Regions from separate parts of the Deinococcus sedimenti genome, predicted to be linked through region 1. Evidence: riboswitches for the same ligand, from Rfam matches in the RefSeq annotation. Region 1 holds a riboswitch; the other holds the start of a gene.

What was found. Region 1 has a riboswitch for thiamine pyrophosphate ahead of thiC (phosphomethylpyrimidine synthase ThiC). Riboswitches for the same ligand answer to the same signal wherever they lie in the genome.
Region 2: linked by a shared signal. The riboswitch ahead of IEY69_RS08820 (thiamine ABC transporter substrate-binding protein) and the one ahead of thiC (phosphomethylpyrimidine synthase ThiC) in region 1 are both predicted to bind thiamine pyrophosphate.

Annotation. Positions count from the first base shown of each region.
Region 1 is NZ_BMQN01000007.1:19,898-28,913, forward strand. Features, by position in the region: gene thiD (bifunctional hydroxymethylpyrimidine kinase/phosphomethylpyrimidine kinase) at 1-758, opposite strand, end outside; gene IEY69_RS13760 (NAD(P)/FAD-dependent oxidoreductase) at 755-1,666, opposite strand; gene IEY69_RS13765 (thiazole synthase) at 1,728-2,543, opposite strand; gene thiS (sulfur carrier protein ThiS) at 2,658-2,870, opposite strand; gene thiE (thiamine phosphate synthase) at 2,867-3,496, opposite strand; gene thiC (phosphomethylpyrimidine synthase ThiC) at 3,493-5,355, opposite strand; TPP riboswitch at 5,526-5,638, opposite strand; gene IEY69_RS13785 (hypothetical protein) at 5,765-6,496, shown strand; gene IEY69_RS13790 (hypothetical protein) at 6,551-8,062, shown strand; gene IEY69_RS13795 (IclR family transcriptional regulator) at 8,206-8,931, opposite strand.
Region 2 is NZ_BMQN01000002.1:421,792-430,807, reverse strand. Features, by position in the region: gene IEY69_RS08845 (MDR family MFS transporter) at 1-22, opposite strand, end outside; gene IEY69_RS08840 (MarR family winged helix-turn-helix transcriptional regulator) at 19-498, opposite strand; gene IEY69_RS08835 (hypothetical protein) at 666-1,376, shown strand; gene IEY69_RS08830 (NUDIX domain-containing protein) at 1,355-1,828, opposite strand; gene IEY69_RS08825 (NUDIX domain-containing protein) at 1,825-2,271, opposite strand; TPP riboswitch at 2,358-2,457, shown strand; gene IEY69_RS08820 (thiamine ABC transporter substrate-binding protein) at 2,509-3,543, shown strand; gene IEY69_RS08815 (ABC transporter permease) at 3,909-5,456, shown strand; gene IEY69_RS08810 (ABC transporter ATP-binding protein) at 5,470-6,444, shown strand; gene IEY69_RS08805 (thiamine diphosphokinase) at 6,441-7,085, shown strand; gene IEY69_RS08800 (alpha/beta hydrolase) at 7,149-8,528, opposite strand; gene IEY69_RS08795 (hypothetical protein) at 8,685-9,016, shown strand, end outside.

The DNA.
Region 1 (9,016 bases):
GGCCTGGGTTGCACCTGCTCCCCCGCCGCCCGGTGCCCCAGCGGCCCGTGCTCCGCACCCAGGCCCGGCGCGGCGCGGATCGCGGCCTGCAGGTACGCGTGCGCCGCCCGCACCGCGTCCGGCAGGGCCAGACCGCGTGCGAGGTTCGCGGTGATCGCCGCCGACAGCGTGCAGCCCGTGCCGTGCGTGTGCCGCGTGTGCTGCCGCGCCGCCCTCAGCGTGAGGTGGTGGCCGTGGGCGCGCAGTTCGTCGGTGACGGTCTCGCCGGGCGCGTGCCCGCCCTTCAGGAGGAGTGGCGTGGTGTCCGGCACGCCCGCCGCGCGCAGGGCCGCCCACTCGGGCACGTTCGGGGTGACCAGCGTCGCCAGCGGCAACAGCTCGTCCCGCAGGGCGTGCAGGGCACTCGCGTCCAGCAGGGCGTCCCCGCTCTTGGCGAGCATGACCGGATCGACGACCAGCGGCAGCCCCCGGCCCCGCAGGGCGTCCGCCACGGCGCGCACCAGCCCCGCGTTGCCCAGCGCACCCGTCTTCACCGCCGCGACCGGGAAATCGTCCAGCACGGACCGAAGCTGCGCCGTGACCAGATCCGGCGGCAGCGGGTGCGCCGCCTGCACACCCCGGGTGTTCTGAGCGGTGATCAGCGTCAGGACACTCGTGCCGTACACACCGTGCGCCTCGAAGGTCTTCAGGTCCGCCTGGATGCCCGCCCCCCCGCCGGAATCCGACCCCGCGATGGTCAGGGCGACTGGAACGGTCACGCGCTGACTCCGCGTTCGGCCAGCGCCAGCACCCGCGCCGCCGTGACCGGGGCGAGCAGCGACCCGTGCCGTCCGTGCCCCGCCGCGACGAGCACGCCCGGCAGGGTCGGGTGCGGCCCGACCAGCGGCAGACCGTCCGGCGTGACCGGGCGCAGGCCCACGAGGTGCGCGGCGACCTCCGCCCCGTCTGCGCCGGGCACGAGCGTCCGGGCCGCGCCGCGCAACCAGCGGGCCGCGTGGGCGTCGGGCGTGGTGGCCCAGCTGAGGCGCGCTGTCGCGCCGACGTACAGGCCGTCCGGGCGGGACAGCGCGTAACGGGAGAACCCTCGCGCGGGCGGGCCATACCGCGCACCCACACCGGGAACGCCGCGCAGCAGCAGCGCCTGCCCCTGCTGCGCCCCCACCGGCACGCCGAACGCGCCACTCCACGCGCCCGCCGCGAGGATCACCCGCCCGGCGAACCAGTCGCCCATGTCCGTCCGCACCCGCACCCCGCCCACCGACGGGATAAGGGACTGGACGTGCGCGGCCACCACCTCCAGCCCCTGCCGGGCCGCGTGGACCACCGAGGGCGGGTGCAGGCTCCCCTCCCCCGGCGTGCAGGCCACCCCACCGCCCGGCTGCACGCGGGTCACGCCGGGCCGCAGGTGAACCGGCACGCCCGAGCGTTCCAGCGCCGCCGCCAGCGCGGGCCAGCGCCGCAGTCCCTCCAGCGCGTCCGGGTGCAGGGGCGTACCGCGCAGCCGCTCGCCGTCCGGAGTGAGCAGGCCCGCCGCCGCCCGCCACGCCGCGCCCGGCCGGTCCGCGTTCAGCACCAGCACGTCCGCGCCCGCCCCCCGCAGCGTGAACGCCACCAGCGACCCGATCAGGCCGCCGCCCACCACGATCACCTCCCGCGCGCGGGTCACGGGCGCACCCCCTCCCGGCCTCCCCCCTCAAGGGAGAGGGGCGAGAACACGTCCAGGCAGGTCACACGGGCACCTCCGGGTCGGGCAGGCGCACCACCCCGCCCGTGGGACTGCTGGGGCTGGCGTGCGCGCGTTCCGGCATGCGCCCGGCCAGGAACGCCGCGCGGCCCGCCTGCACGCCCAGCGCGAAGGCGTGGGCCATGCCGACCGGGTCGCGCGCCTCGGCAATCGCGGTGTTCACCAGCACGGCGTCCGCGCCGAGTTCCAGCGCCTGCGCCGCGTCGCTCGGGACACCCAGGCCCGCGTCCACGACGATGGGCACGCGCGCGCCGTCCAGCACGGTGCGCAGCAGCTCAGGACTGCGCAGGCCCCGCCCGGAACCGATGGGGCTCGCCAGGGGCATCACGGCGGCGCACCCGGCGTCCTCCAGCGCGCGGGCCAGCACCGCGTCCGCCTGCATGTACGGCAGCACCGTGAACCCGTCCGCGGCCAGCGCCTCGGCCGCGCGGAGCGTGCCCACGGGGTCGGGCAGCAGGTAGCGGGCGTCGGGAATGACCTCCAGCTTGATCCAGTTCACGCCGGTCGCCACGCGCGCCAGCCGCGCCACGCGCAGCGCCTCGTCGGCGGTGCGGCACCCGGCGGTGTTCGGCAGGAGTTGCAGGGCGTCCCAGTCCAGCGCGTCGAGCAGGCCGTCGTGCCCCGGTGCCCGCAGTTCGACGCGGCGGATGGCGACGGTCACGATCTGCGACCCGCTCGCGGCCAGCGCCTCGCGCATCACGCCGAAATCCGTGAACTTGCCCGTGCCCGTCATCAGGCGCGAGGTGAACACCTTGCCGCCGAGGGTGAAGGGGTCGGGCGTGTGCGGATGCTGCTTCATGACGAACCTCCGGTGAATGGACGCGCAGGTTCTCTATTCCGCAGAACCCGCACCTGTTCCTGCTCGCTCCGCTCGGGGGCAGAGGGCCTGACGGCCCACGCTGCCCCGGAACCGTCAGCCCCCACCGATGACGCGGACGATCTCGATGACATCTCCGGCCTCCAGGGTGCGGTGCGGCGCGCGGGCGCCGGGATACACGTCGTCGTTCACGCCCACCGCGACGCGCGCCGGGTCGACGTTCAGGTCGCGCAGCAGGGCGTGCAGGGTCAGGCCGGGCGTGAGTGGCCGCGCCTCACCGTTCACGGTCAGGGTGGCGGGGCGGGTCACGCGGGCACCCCCCGCAGCGCCCCCAGCAGGTCCGACGCGGCCTGCGCGGGGTCGCGGGCATCCAGCACGGCGCGGACGACCGCCACGCGGGTCGCCCCGGCGGCCAGCACCTCGTGGACGTTCGAAGCGTCGATCCCGCCGATGGCGTACCAGGGCAGCGGCGGGTTCAGCGCGGCCACCGCGCGCACGTAGGCCAGTCCGGCGGGCGCGCGGCCCGGTTTGGTCGGCGTGGCGTGCACTGGCCCGGCAGCGATGTACGCTGGCGCGTCGGCCAGCGCGGCGTGCGCCTGCGCGGGGGCGTGGGTGCTGCGGCCCAGCATCAGCCCCGGCGCGAGCTTCCGCGCCCAGGCGGGCGGCAGGTCCCCCTGCCCCAGGTGCACGCCGTCCGCCCCGCACGCGGCGGCGACGTCCACGCGGTCGTTGATGAAAAACGGCACGCCGCGCGCACGGGCCAGCGCCGCCACCCGCTCACCTAGCGCGATGTAGGGGGTGGCCTCCCAGTCCTTGCAGCGCAGTTGCAGCGTGTCCACACCGCCATCCATCGCAGCGGCCACCCGCGCCAGGAAGTCCGCATCGGCCTGCCCGGCGCGGGGCGTGGCGACGAGGTACAGCTGGCCGAGCGTCACGCCTCCCCCTCCGGCCCGTGTTCCTGGCGGGGCACGTACACCTCTCCGCCCAGCGCGCGGAACTCGCGGGCTTTCTCCTCCAGTCCGGCCAGCACGTCGGGGGCGCGCAGGTCGTGGCTGAGTTTCATGGAGCAGAAGTGCGGGCCGCACATGGAGCAGAAGTGCGCGGTCTTCGCCGCGTCGGCGGGCAGCGTCTCGTCGTGCAGCGCGCGGGCCTTCAGCGGGTCCAGGGACAGGTTGAACTGATCCTCCCAGCGGAACTCGAACCGGGCCTTGCTCAGGGCGTTGTCGCGGGCCTGCGCGCCGGGATGGCCCTTGGCGAGGTCGGCGGCGTGCGCGGCGATGCGGTACGCGATCACGCCGTCACGCACGTCCTGCCGGTCCGGGAGGCCCAGGTGCTCCTTCGGGGTGACGTAACACAGCATGGCGGTGCCGTACCACGCGATCTGCGCCGCGCCGATCGCGGACGTGATGTGGTCGTAGCCGGGCGCGATGTCGGTCGTGAGCGGCCCCAGCGTGTAGAACGGCGCCTCCTGGCACACGTCCAGCTGGCGGGTCATGTTCTCGCGGATGAGCTGCATGGGGACGTGGCCGGGGCCCTCGATCATGGTCTGCACGCCGTGGTCCCACGCGACGCGGGTGAGTTCGCCCAGCGTGTCGAGTTCCGCGAACTGCGCGGCGTCGTTCGCGTCCTCGACGCTGCCGGGGCGCAGGCCGTCCCCGAGGCTGAAGGTGATGTCATACGCGGCGAGGAGCTCGCAGATGTCCGCGAAGTGCGTGTACAGGAAGTTCTCGCGGTGATGCGCGAGGCACCACTTCGCGAGGATGCTCCCGCCGCGCGACACGATCCCGGTGCGGCGCCGCGCGGTCAGCGGCAGGTGCGCCAGCCGCACGCCGGCGTGGACGGTCATGTAGTCCACGCCCTGCTCGGCCTGTTCGATCAGCGTGTCGCGGTACACGTCCCAGGTGAGGTCCTCGGCCACGCCGCCCACCTTTTCCAGCGCCTGATAGATCGGCACGGTGCCCACGGGCACGGCGCTGCTGCGCACGATCCACTCGCGGGTGGGGTGGATGTGCCGCCCGGTGGACAGGTCCATGACCGTATCCGCGCCCCAGCGGGTCGCCCAGATCATCTTCCCGACCTCCTCCTCGATGGAGCTGGTGACGATGCTGGTGCCGAGGTTCGCGTTGATCTTCACGCGGAAATTCCGCCCGATCACGGTGGGTTCGAGTTCCGGGTGGTTGATGTTCGCGGGGATCACCGCGCGGCCCCGCGCGACCTCCGACCGGACGAATTCCGGCGTGATCTCACGCGGGATGGCGGCCCCGAAGGCCTGACCGGGGTGCTGGTGCGTCAGGTCGAAATCCGCCTCCTGCCGCAACTGTTCGCGCAGGGCGACGAATTCCATCTCCGGGGTGATCTCGCCGCGCCGTGCCGCCTGAAGCTGCGTGATGCCCGTGCCGGGGCGGGCGCGGCGCGGGCGGGGCACGCGCGGGAACGGCAGCGGGCCACTGACGTCCAGCGCCGGGTGGTGCCGCTCCCGCGCCAGTTCCAGCCGGGCGTCCCCGGCCAGCCAGGGGCGCGCGTGCCCCAGCCCGGCGCGTAGGTCCACGCTCAGGCGGGCGTCCGTGTACGGCCCGCTCGTGTCCGGCACGAGAACCGCCGGGTTCGGCACGCTGCGGGTCAGGTCACCCACGCGTTCCAGGGTCGGCGACTGCCGGATGCGCCGCGCGGGCACCCGCACCCCGGCATGAATGGTGCCGCTCAGGTACACCTTCTCGCTGTTCGGGAACGGCGCGGTCAGCTCCGGGTCGAGAATCGTCAGGGCTTCGGTCGGGGGTGGGGTCAGGGTGGTCATGAACACTCCGGGCAATTGGGAACAGGACGGAGCCGCCGGGCACCCGCGAGGGCGTCCGGAGCTGGGGGGGCGACTGTCAGGGCCGCCCGTCAGGTCGGGTCAGGTCAGTGGATTCGCAATAAAAAAACGCCCCCCTCACGCGTCGGAGGGGGGCGAAACACGCAAAGACGTTTCGGCACCCGTCACGCTCCCTCCGCTGGTATGAACCAGATCAGGTTCCTAGGGTTGAACACGGTGTTCTCTCAGCCGACCCTGTTGACGGTCGGCACCCCTGGTGACTGTGCGGCGAGTGTACACCGCCCGCACCCCGCACGAAAGCAGGGCTGGCCTTCCCCGTCCAGACGGGCGAAGATGAGGGCACACGCCTTCCAGAGCCCCACAGGCCAGCTGAACCTTGGAGGAACTGCCCATGTCCCGCGTCCCGCACCACGTGATCCTCATCACAGAGCGTCCTGCTCTTGCAGGCGGCCTTGAGCACCTTCTGAACAGCTACGGCAGGGAATTGATTGCCGATTGGTATTTCGACGATGCAGCCGATACCTTGCGTGACCGGAATTCCATCCCGGAAATCCTTGATGTGGCGACACGCATCTCTCAGACGCCCGGCCACCTCCTGGCCGACCTGTACACCGATGAGGAGGCGTCCTTCCAGCTCTGGCTCAAGCGCCCTGAAGACCAGATCGGAGTCACGTTCCGCCTGGAGGACTACCGGTTATCGGAAGTCCTGGCCCGCAAAGATCGGCTCTGTCTAACTGTGTCGGTACCGCTGATTCCTGACATGTGCGGCGACACCAACGGGGCGGCTTTCAGGCTCCTGCGACTCCTCGTGGATGCATTCAGTCCGTTACTCCTTTTCACGGCGGGCGATCACCACCCTTCCGATTACATGGGGAATGCCAGAACCTTGGAATTTCACAGAATCGCCCACTTTCCAGCTGTCCAGATCACCGACGGCGGCCCGCTATTCATCACTCAGTCTCTCTGGCAGCGTCTGGCGCAGGAGCGCCAGGACGAGGTGCTGAGTCTCTTCATTCCCTGCGGCGAACGGGAAGATCTCCACGGTCGACTCTTCAGGAATCAATTCGGTCCTGGATTACCCATGCCACATCATGTGCTTGCCCGACTCTTCGATGCCCTCTGAACGGTTCAACATCCGTTTCCGTGCGGCTTCGTTTCTCTTGCTCCGGAGGTTTCCATGAATCGCGCCCTGCTGCTGTCCCTGCCTGCCCTGCTGCTCCTGTCCCCTGTGCATGCCCAGAGTGCCCAGCCCCTGAAGACGACCCTGAGCACCTGCGGGGCGTACACCGTGAAGACCGTGGAGAACGGCTTCGAGGACCCGGAGGACCGCGTGACCCTGTCGCGGGCGGGCGTGACGTACGCGACCGTCACGGACACGATGGTGGGCGTGGACTGGTGCCGGGATGTGACGGGGGACGGCGTGCCGGAGGTGCTGCTGGCGGGCTTCTCGGGCGGCGCGCACTGCTGTTTCACGCATCACCTGTACTCGCTGACCAGCCCGCCCCGGAAGCTGTTGACGGCGTTCAGCGCGCACAGTGATTCGCTGGACGCGCAGCAGCTGGACGGGCGGGGGCCGCTGGAGTTGATCGGGTCGGACTGGCGGTTCGCGTACGGGTACGGGATGAGTTTCGCGGAGAGTGCGCCGCTGCCGGTGGTGTACTCGCTGCTGCCCACGCCGGGCGGGGCGCGGTTCGTGGAGAACACGCGGGCGTTCCCGGCGTTCATGGAGTCGTACTCGTTGACGCGGCCCGGCGATCAGCTGTTCGGTGGTGGGGTGCTGGCCGAGTACGCCACGCGGCTCATCACGCGCGGCGGGGCGGCGGCGGACGCGTGGGCGCAGGGCCTGAAGCCCCCCTACCGTGACTGGCTGGCGAACTACGGGCCGGACGTGGCGCAGGACCTCTCGGATTTCGGGCTGTGGGACTGGCCGACGCGGGCCGGGGTGAACGCGGACGCGCAGCGGGGCGGGATCGGCGGGGCGTTCCTCGCGCCGGGCGCGAGGGCGTACCTGGGGCAGGTGGTCGGCCGGGAGGGAGCGACGCTGCGCCTGTACCGGGTGCAGGGGTCAGAGGTGGTGGCGGGTCCCGCGCTGCTGAGCGTGCCCGTCACCCGTGACCGGTACGGCGAGCCGGTCGTGCCGGTGTGGCCGTCCACGACGGTGCGCCGGGCGTCGGGCCGGGATGACGCGCTGCTGCGGGACACGCGCAGCGGCAGCGTGCGGTACCTGCCGGTGCGCGTGTCGGCCGGCGGCATGACGGAACTGAAGGACGACGCGCTGGGCGTCACGGCGCGCCTGCTGGGCGACCTGAGTGCGCTGGCGGGGCACGTGGCGGCGCAGTACCAGGACGTGAAACGCACGCCCGAGCAGCAGGCCGAGGTGCGGCGGCGCGTGCAGGCGGCCGTGACCCGCGCCCAGCCGTGGTTGACGGGCTGGAAGGGCCAGGGGGCGTTCGCGCTGGCGCGGCTGGGGAACTTCACGTTCAGCTCCCTGCGACTGCTGACGGACACGACCACGCGGGCGCAAGCGGTCATGACGACCACGGTGGGCTTCACGGACGCGGACACGGACAGCGAGTACGTGCTGGGGGAGCGCTTCACGATGATCGTGAATCTCACGCGGGGCGCCCAGGGCTGGGCGGTCACGGACTGGACTCTGGTGCCCCGCACGGGTGAACTGAACGAGGAGTGATCCGGACTTCGCAAAGCTGCGCAGCAGAGCGATCAGGAGAGAAATGGGTTCGGGTCGGTCGGCCACACAGACGGAGTCCATCTGAACAGCGCAGCGCGCCGCCCGGCACTGAATTCCGGGCGGCGCGCTGGGTTGGGTGTGGGTTACGGGAGGGCTTCGGCCTCACGGACGATCTGCACGACGCGTTCGCGGATGTGGCGTTCCTCGCGCAGGTAACGCTGGGCGCTCATCTGCACGCCGATGGCGGCCACCACCGTGTCGGTGTCGCCGTGCGCGGTGTGCAGCGCGTGGTAGGGCACGCCCAGGGTGCACTGGCCGGGGACCCATTCCTCGATGGAGTACGCGTACCCGAGGCGTTTGACCTTGGCGACCTCGGTGCGCCACTCGTCCAGGCTGGTGATGGAGCTGGGCGTGCACGCGGCGAAGGTGCGGGGGGTGATGTCGGCGTGCGCGTAGAGGATCTTGCCGCTGGCGGTGGCGGTGGCCGGCAGGTAGATGTCCAGGGGCAGGTCGATGTCGGCGTCCGGGTGGCGTTCGCGGATGGCGGCGACGACCTCCTCGCCTTCCAGGATGCACAGGAACGCCACGGCGCGGACTTCCAGCGCCAGCCGGGTGATCAGGGCGCGGGCTTCCTGGAACCAGGGCAGCGAGGAGGTGAGCTGGGCGCCCATCTCGGCGATGTGCCAGGAGAGGCGGTATTTCCCGGCGGGGGTGCGGCGCAGGAATCCGGCCTCGGTCAGTCCGGCGAGGTACGCGTGGGCGGTGGCGCGGGGGACGCCCAGGTGCGCGGCGAGGGCGCGCACGCCCCATTCGGGTTGTTCGGCGCTGAATGCACCCAGGATGTTCGCCGCCTTCTGAAGAGAGAGCACGCGTCCAGCTTACAGGGACAAGCCAGGATTGTATACATCTTTTCCGGCCAGTGTACCCGGTTCATCCACCCCGCACCCCACCTCC
Region 2 (9,016 bases), on a different contig from region 1:
GGGTCGCGGGGGTGGGGGTCATTGCGGCTCTCCTGTGGTGGGGGCGTGCAGGGCGGCGTCCAGATCGGCCAGCGCGGCCAGCGCGGCCTGCACGCGCTCGGGGGGCAGGTGTCCGAAGTGCGCGTGGACGATGTCCTGCGCGACCGCGCGGGTGCGGGCGCGGGTGGCCTGCCCGTCGGGCGTGAGTTCCAGGCGTTGCAGTCGCAGGTCGCCGGGGTCGCTGACGCGGCGCACCAGTCCGGCCTGCACGAGTTTGGTGACCATGCGGGTCACGGTAGGCGCGGGGAGGTTCTGCGCCTGCGCGACCGCGCCGGGGGTGCCTGCGCCGTCCATGATGGTCGCCAGCACGAGCAGTTCCTTGGTGTTCAGGCCCAGCGCGGTTTCCAGCGGGTCGTCCAGGACGTGGTGCACGCGCCGGGAGAAGCGCAGGATCAGCCGGACGAGGCCGTACAGGTCGTCCATGACCGGGGCGGTGGGGTGAAGGGGGGCGGCGTTCATTTCAGATGGAAGTATTTCAAATGAAATGAGTTGCCGCCAGCGGAAAGTGTTCATCCAGCGGGAACACCTCAGCTCACCATTCGGGGGCACCGAAGTGTCCCGGCAACTGTCCCACCCGTTCCGTACGCTCCGGTCAGCACTCCCGCCACACGGCGAAGGACCCGCCCATGACCCACACCACCCGACTCCTGCTGACCACCCTGAGCCTGCTCGGCACCGCGCACGCGCAACCCACGACCCTGCTGCTCGACCGGCCCGGCGTGACCATCACCACCCTGCAACCCTTCGACCCGGACACGAGCGGCCCCCTGACCGGTTTCGTCCTGCGCTTTCAGGGCGTGAGTCTCACGCAGCGGCAGTGGCGGCTCGACCCGCGCAACACCTTCGCCGGGCAGCGCGACGTGAACAACGACGGCCGCCCCGAACTCCTGCTGGACACCATGACCGGCTACGCCCTGGGTGAGGCGAGCGGCCTGACCCGCGTGCTGACCGTCGCCAACGGCCAGCTGCGCGAGATTCCCCAGCCGGATGTGAAGGCCGCCGCGTCGTACGGCAAGCTCGTGCAGGTCGGGCCCGGGCGACTCGTCGTGAACGGCCAGTCCCTCCTGCCCGGCAGCCTGAACGCCGAGGTCCGCGACTGGCTGACCCGCAACGCCCCCGCCGCGCTGAAGGCCACACCCACCCTGGGCGGCGCGCTGCGCTACGTGAGCCCCGACGGGCAGAAGCGCGACGAACTGGACGTCCGGGTCTCGGTGGACCTCGCCGGGCACATCGTCGGGTACCTGTACACCACCCTGAAGCTCCAGGGCAGCGCCGCGAAGGGAACGTACCGGGTCACGAAGGTCCGCTTCGAAGCCTACGAAATCCCACGCGGCTGACCCGCCCCGACCTCCCGCAGCGCCGCCCAGCCGTCCAGCATCTCCGAGAGGCGCACCCCGCCGCGCAGATGCGCGTCCAGCACGCCCGGCAGCCATGGCAGGGCGTCCCCCGGCAGGGCGTGCGGGTCGAACCACCCGACCTCCGAGGTCTTCTCCAGTGGCGTGGGCTCGCCTGCCCACGCGTGGGTCAGGAAGAACACGTCCAGGCCTCCCATCCCGTCCAGGTGGTAGCGGCAGGCCCCCAGGCAGGTCAGGCCCGCCGGGTTCACGCGCAGGCCCACCTCCTCCAGCGCCTCGCGGGCCGCCGCCTGCGCCAGCGTCTCCCCCGCCTCCACGTGCCCGCCCGGCAGGCCCCACAGCCCATCGGCGTACGACGACCCGGAGCGGCGGCCCAGCAGCACCCGCCCCGCATGGTCCTGCACGATCAGCCACGCCACCAGATGAAACGTCACGCGATCACCCGGGCCTCGCGCACGTCGCGCAACTGCTCGGTCAGGCGCGCCCCGCGCCGCAGGTGGGCGTCCAGCAGCGGCGCGATCCACGGCAGGGTGTCGGCTGGCAGCGCGTCGGGGGCAAACCAGGCGACCTCGGAGGTCTTGTGGAGCGGCTGCGGCTCGCCCTCCCAGAACCGCGCGCAGAACAGGAAATCGGTGCCCTGCGCGCCGTCCACCTCGTAGCGGCGCACGCCCAGCAGGGCCAGCGCGGCCGGGTCGAGGGTCAGGCCCGTCTCCTCCCAGACCTCGCGCGCGGCCGCCTCGGGGAGGCCCTCACCGCGCTCCACGCCGCCGCCCGGCAGGCCCCACAGGCCATGCCCGTACGCCGAGCCGTCCCGGCGCCCCAGCAGCACCCGGCCCCCCTCATCCTGCACGACCACCCACACGAGCAGATTCCGCATGCGCCAGGGTGGCACGCGCCGCGCGCGGCAACCGCAACCGGTGACGCAGGACACTCCCCGTGCGGCGGCCTGCGCTATCCTGCCGGGTGCGTCACCGGGGGTGCCTGCTGAGATCGGCGGGCTGAGACTTACCCCAGGAACCTGATCCGGGTCATTCCGGCGGAGGGAGCGTGACCGGCCGCCCACACCCGTGGTGACGGCCCACCGCTTCCCCTCGTGACGCGAGGGGACTTTCTTATGCGCAACATACTGATCCTGCTGACCGCACTCGCCGCCGCTGGCGCCGCCAGTGCCCAGACCACCCTGACCGTCATCACGCACGACTCGTTCGACGTGGACAAGAAACTGATCGCCGCGTTCGAGACGCAGAACAGGGCCAAGGTGCGCTTCATCAAGGGCGGCGACGCCGGGGAACTCCTGAACCGCCTGATCCTCACCCGCCGCGCCCCCATCGCCGACGTCGTGTACGGCCTCGACAACAGTCTCCTGCCCCGCGCCCGGCAGGCGGGTATTCTCCAGCCGTACAAGAGCCCCGCGCTGTCCCGCGTGCCCGCCGCGTACCGCCTGGGCGACGACGGCCTGCTGAACACCGTCGATTACGGCTTCGTGGCCCTGAACTACGACCGCGCGTGGTTCGAGAAGAACGGCGTCGCACTGCCCAAGAGCCTCGACGACCTGAAAACCCCCGCCTACGCCAAGCTCACGGTCGTGCAGAGCCCCGCCACGAGCAGCCCCGGCCTCGCGTTCCTCCTCGCCACCGTCAACCACTACGGCGAAACCGGCGCGTGGAACTGGTGGCGCGCCGCCCGCGCGGGCGGCATGAAGGTCACGCGCGGCTGGAGCGACGCCTACTACAAGGACTTCACCAGGAACGGCGGCAAGTACCCCATCGTCCTGAGTTACGCCAGCAGCCCCGCCGCCGAAGTCTTCTACGCCGACGGCTTCACCCCCACCAAACTCCCCGCCCAGTCCCCCACCGGAAACCTCTTCCTGCCCGGCAGCACCTCCACCCAGCTCGAAGGTGTCGGCATCCTCAAAGGCACCAAGCAGACCGCCCTCGCCCGGAAATTCGTGGACTTCATGCTGGGCGCCCCCATCCAGACCGACATCCCCACCCGCATGTGGATCTACCCCGCCGTGAAAGGCACCCCCCTGAACCCCGTGTTCACCTTCGCGCAGGAACCCCAACCCACCCCCATCAAGGCAGAGGTCGCCAGCAACCCCCAGCGCCTCGTGGACGCGTGGGTGACGCAGGTGCTCCGCGCGAGGTGAGGGCAGTGGGGAGTGGGAAGTGGGAACAGCAACACAACTGCTGCGCAGGACCTCTCAGTCAGCTGCACTGACAGCTCCCCTTAGAGGGGAGCCTGCACACCTGCTTTCGCCTGAGCTGAACAAGTAGAACCTGCCGACATGCCCCAAGACACCCTGCCCCTCTACCGTCCAGGCCCACGAGCCGTCGTGCGCGCAGCGCACGGGCCTTCGGCGGTTGCGGAGGATGGCGTCGAGGCCAGACACGCCACCGCACAACACAACAACACCGCACCGAAAGAATCTCTTGCCGAGCGCAGCGACCGCTCCCCCGTCCCCCCTGGGGATGGGGGGTGGGGGGTGGGGCAGCCCGCCGCAGGCGCCCACCCATGACGCGCACGAAACTCCAGGGTTGGCTCCTCGCCCTGCCCGGCCTGATCTTCGTGGCCCTGTGCCTCGTCCTGCCGCTGGCTAGAACGCTGCGTGAGGGTGGCGTGACCCTGGACGTGTGGCGTGACCCGTACTTCCAGGGTCGCCTTGGGTGGACCTTGACGCAGGCGGGCGTGACGGCGGGTGTGGCGGCGTTGATCGGGGTGCCGCTGGCGTTCCTGCTGTCGCGGTTCGAGGTGCGTGGGAAGGGGGTGTTCCTGCGGCTGCTGTTGTTGCCGTTCGTGACGCCGACGCTGGTGGCGGTGCTGGGCCTGAGTGCGCTCCTGGGGCCGCAGGGGTGGGTGACGCGCCTGCTGGGCGTGGACCTGAGTGACACGCCGACGCTGCTGGTGCTGGGGAACCTGTTCTTCAACCTGCCGGTGCTGGTGCGTCTGAGTTACGCGGGGTTCGCGCGGGTGCCGGGGAACATGGTGGGCGCGGCGCGGTCGCTGGGGGCGTCGGCCTGGCGGGCGGCGCTGGGCGTGGCGCTCCCGCTGGCGTTGCCGGGGGTGCTGGCGGGGGTGGTACTGGTGTTCCTGTACTCGGCGTTGAGTTTCGGCCTGCCGCTGGCACTGGGCGGGGAGCGGTTCGCGACGCTGGAGGTGGAGATCTACACCCTGACGGCGCTGCAACTGCGCCTGTCGGAGGCGAGTGCGCTCATCGTGGGGCAACTGGGGTTCACGCTGCTGGCGACGTGGGCGTACGTGGCGCTGTCGCGGGGCGGGGTGGGCGTGCCGCTGGGTGGCATGCCGCGTGCGCGGGGCGGGGCGCGGGTGGCGCTGCTGGGGCTGGGGGGCGTGGTGGCGCTGGTGTGTTTCGCGCCGCTGGTCGCGGTGGTGGTGCGGGGTGTGCTGGGCACGTCGGGGTTCACGCTGGGGTACTGGCAGGGGGTGCTGGCGGACCCGGACACGCCGCTGCTGGTGTGGAACACCGTGCGCTTCGGGCTGATGGCCCTGGCTGGTGCCACGCTGCTGGGCGGGTTGTACGCGCTGGGCGCGTGGCGGGCCGGGTCGCGGGCGCTGGATCTGGTATCGCTGCTGCCGCTGATGGTCTCTCCGGTCAGCCTCGCGGTGGGGTACCTGCTGGCGTACCCGGTGCTGGCCGCGACGCTGCCCATGCTGATTGCGGCGTACACGCTGCTGGCGTGGCCGCTGGTGGTGCGCTCGCTGCTGCCCGCGCTGCGGGCCATTCCACCCCGGCTGTTCGAGGCGGCCCGCTCGCTGGGCGCCTCGCGCGGCGCGGCGTTCCGGTCCGTCACCGTGCCCCTCGCCTTCCCGGCCCTGCGGGGCGGTGGGGCGCTGGCCCTGGCGACCGTGCTGGGCGAGTTCGGCGCGACGCTGGTGCTCACGCGGCCCGAGTGGGCGACCCTCAGCACCGGCCTGTACGAGCGGCTGGGCCGCCCCGGCGAACGCAACCTCGGCGAGGCCTGCGCGCTGGCGACCGCGCTCCTCATCCTCGCCACGCTGGCCTTCACGCTGCTGGACGGCGGCGAAGGCGAGGTGACGTGAGATGCTGTCCCGCGTGACCGACCTTCCCGCTGCCCTGTCCCTCGCCGGTCTCCGCAAGTCGTTTGGTGGGGTGGCGGCGGTGCGGGGCGTGTCGCTGGATGTGGCGGCGGGTGAGACGGTGGCGCTGCTGGGCCCGAGTGGGTGCGGGAAGAGCACGGTGCTGCGGGTGGTGGCGGGCCTGGAGCGGCCGGATGCGGGGTCGGTGGCGGTTGCGGGTCGGGACGTGACGGGCCTGCCGCCGGAGGCGCGTGGGGTGGGGTTGGTGTTTCAGGATTACGCGCTGTTTCCGCATCTGAGCGTGCTGGGGAACGTGGCGTACGGGCCGCGGGTGCGGGGGGCGGGGCGTGGGGTGGCGGAGGCGCGGGCGCGCGAGGCGCTGGCGTTGGTGGATCTGCCGGGGCTGGAGGCGCGGCGGGTGGCGCAGCTGTCGGGGGGGCAGGCGCAGCGGGTGGCGCTGGCGCGGGCGCTGGCGACGGGGGCGGGGCTGCTGCTGCTGGATGAGCCGATGTCGAACCTGGACGAGCGGCTGCGCGCCGAACTCCGCGCGGGGCTGCGGTCGCTGTTCGCGCGGGTGAGGGCCGGGGTGCTGCTGGTCACGCACGATCAGCGGGAGGCGCGGGCACTGGCCGGGCGGGTGGCGGTCATGCGGGCGGGTGAACTGGTGCAGGTGGGGGGGGCGGAGGAGGTGTTCGCGCGGCCCGCGACGGCGTGGGTGGCGGCGTTCCTGGGCGAGTCGAACCTGCTGCCGGACGGGCCGGGTTGGGTGCGGTTCATGCCGGAGGAAGCGTTGCGGCCCGGCGTGGGTGAGTGGTGGCCGGTGGTGGCGCGGCAGCCGGTGGAGGGGGGCGTGCAGGTCACGGTCGCGCACGCGTGGGGGCCGCTGTCCCTGACGCTGAGTGCGCGGGAGGCGGCGGCGCTGGACGGGGATCGCCTGCGCCTGAGCGTGGAGGCGTCAGGTGTGCGGCGTCTGCCGGAGGACCGGGCGTGATCGCGTGGGTGCTGGTGGGGGGTCGGCTGGTGGATTCGCCGTTGCTGGCGGCGCTGCCTCGCCCGGACGTGGTGGTCGCGGCGGATGGCGGGGCGCGGCACGCGGCACTGCTGGGCATGTGGGGCCTGGGTGTTCGCGTGGACGTGTGGGTGGGGGATTTCGACTCGTCGGCGGGCGTGTTCGTGGACGCCCCGCGCGAGGTCCACCCGGCGGCGAAGGACGAGACGGACGCGGAACTGGCGATCCGCGTGGCGCGCGAGCGGGGCGCGACGGAGCTGGTGCTGCTGGGCGCGTTCGGTGGGCGCTTCGATCACACGCTGGCGCTGGCGCTGCTCGCCGTGCGCCTAGCCGAGCGTGAGGGCCTGCGCTTGACCCTGAGCAGCGGGGACGAGTGGGGTTGGCCGCTGACGCCCGCCTCTCCCCTGTCGCTGGTGGTGCCGCGCGGCGCGACCCTGAGCGTGCTGGCCGTGACGGACCTGCGCGGCCTGAGCCTGGAGGGCGTGCGCTGGCCGCTCTCTGACGCGGATATTCCGCTGGGGAGCGGCTGGACGGTCAGCAACGAGGCGCAGGGCGACACGGTGACCGCCTCGCTGCGGGAGGGCCGCGCCCTGCTGACGGTGCTGCCCTCCCTGCCGGAATAAAGCGAGGGGGGCACCCCGAACCGGAATGCCCCCTCTGTTCCTACTCCCTACTTCCCACTCCCCTCAGTTCGCGGGGCAGGCGTCCACGCCGGGGCGGGTGCTGCGGGTGAATCTGCAGCCGTAGTTCGGGTCGGCCAGCACGGCGGGGGTGGTGACGTCGTCCCCGGCGGGTTTCGCGCCGCCCGCTTCCCACTTCACGAGGTCGTTGAAGCCCTCGACGAGTTCGGGTCCGGTGAATTCGCAGTGTCCGGCGGCGCGGATGGCGCGCTGCACGAGGCGGTCGCCGTTTCCGGCGGCGGTCACGGCGGCGCGGTACAGCTGCTGGTGCTTGAAGGGCACGTAGAAGTCCCCCGTGGTGTGCAGGGTCAGCACGGGCACGCTGATCTCGCCGTTCACGCGGGGCAGGTACCGGACGCTGCCGTTCAGGGTCGGGTTGGGGTTCTGGGCGGGCGTGACGCGCAGGATGCTGGCGTTGAAGGCGACCTCGGCCGGGGTGGGGGTCGCGCCGGTCGTCCAGCGGTAGGTGGTGTTCGCATTCCCGTAGATGTTGCGGGGCAGGATGCCGGTCACGGTGCCGTCCGAGCCGCCGGTGCTGAACACGGCGCCCTGGAGGGCCGCGACGCGGAAGCCGAGGTTGAACACGGGCCGGTCGCCGCCTGTGAGGTTGCGGGCGATCTCGCGGAGCTTGGCGCCCTGCGTGGCGTTCTCCTGCCAGAGTGCGCCGCTGTACGAGCTGAAGTTGGCGTTCAGGATGTCGGGCAGCAGGGCCTTGTATGTGTCGGTCCCCTGCGGGAAGGCTTTGGGTCCCAGGCCCGCAAGCTGAGCGGCGACCAGGGTGTAGTCACCCAGCCACTGGAATTCGTACTCCTCGTCCATGACGCCGCAGACGGGCATGGCGGCGGCGTACGTGGTCCTGTTCTTTGCGGTCTGCGCCGTCTCCTTCTCTATGGCGGCGCCGGCGACGTGGCCGCCCATGCTGACGCCCATGATCAGCGTCTTGGTGGGCTTGGCCTTGCCGGTCAGGGTGCTGAAAGCGTTGGCCAGGGCGTTGGTGTCCTCCACGCCGGCCTGCACGTCGTAGTAGTTGGCGCTGTAGGAACTGGCCGCCCAGGCGTACCCGAGGCTGAGCCAGTAGGCGCGCAGGGCCGGGAGCTGCACCCTGAGTTCGGGGCCGTCGCCGGCGTAGCCGTGGGCGTACATGATCAGCTGGCCGTTCCAGGTGGTGGGCACTTCGATGGCGTAGGCGGCGTTGCCGCGCAGGCCGGGCATGACGCCCTGGACGATGGTCGCGCCGGGCAGGGCGGTCAGGGTGGGGGTGACAGCCGTGAAGGTGCGGGTGTCCTGGGCGCGGGTATTGACTGGTGCGGGTTCGGGCGCGGGGCTGGTGGCGCAGGCGGACAGGGCGAGAGCAGCGAGCAGACTGGCGGTGACGGAACGCTTCATGGGGCTCCTTGGGCGCGGGTGCGCCGGGTGGGTTAGGACGGTCGGTGTCCTGACTATATGCCCGGGAACCCGGGGGCGGTGCGCCGCGTACCGGCAGGTATGAGATCAAGTGGCAGAGGGTGGGGATGCGGGTGTCTGGGCTGCGGTGGTGGCACGGTGCTGGTGCTGGCGCTGCTGGGCGGTCTGGCGTGGTTCTTCGTGATTCAGCCGGCGCGGTCGTTCCTGGCGAACTGGCAGACGCCTCCGGCGCAGACGCAGTCGCAGGGAGGGACGGTCACGCCGCCCGCCCCGACTGGGAACGTGACGGGTGAGCTGACGAAGGCGGACGTGCAGAAGTTCGTGCGGGTGCGCCGTCAGGTGCAGCAGGCGATGGGATCGTCGTTCACCGGGGTGCAGCAGGTGTGGACGGACATTCAGAGCGGGCAGAATCCGAACCTGTTCCAGATGATGACGGTGCTGCGCGAGGTGGGCGGCAGTGTCGGCGCGGC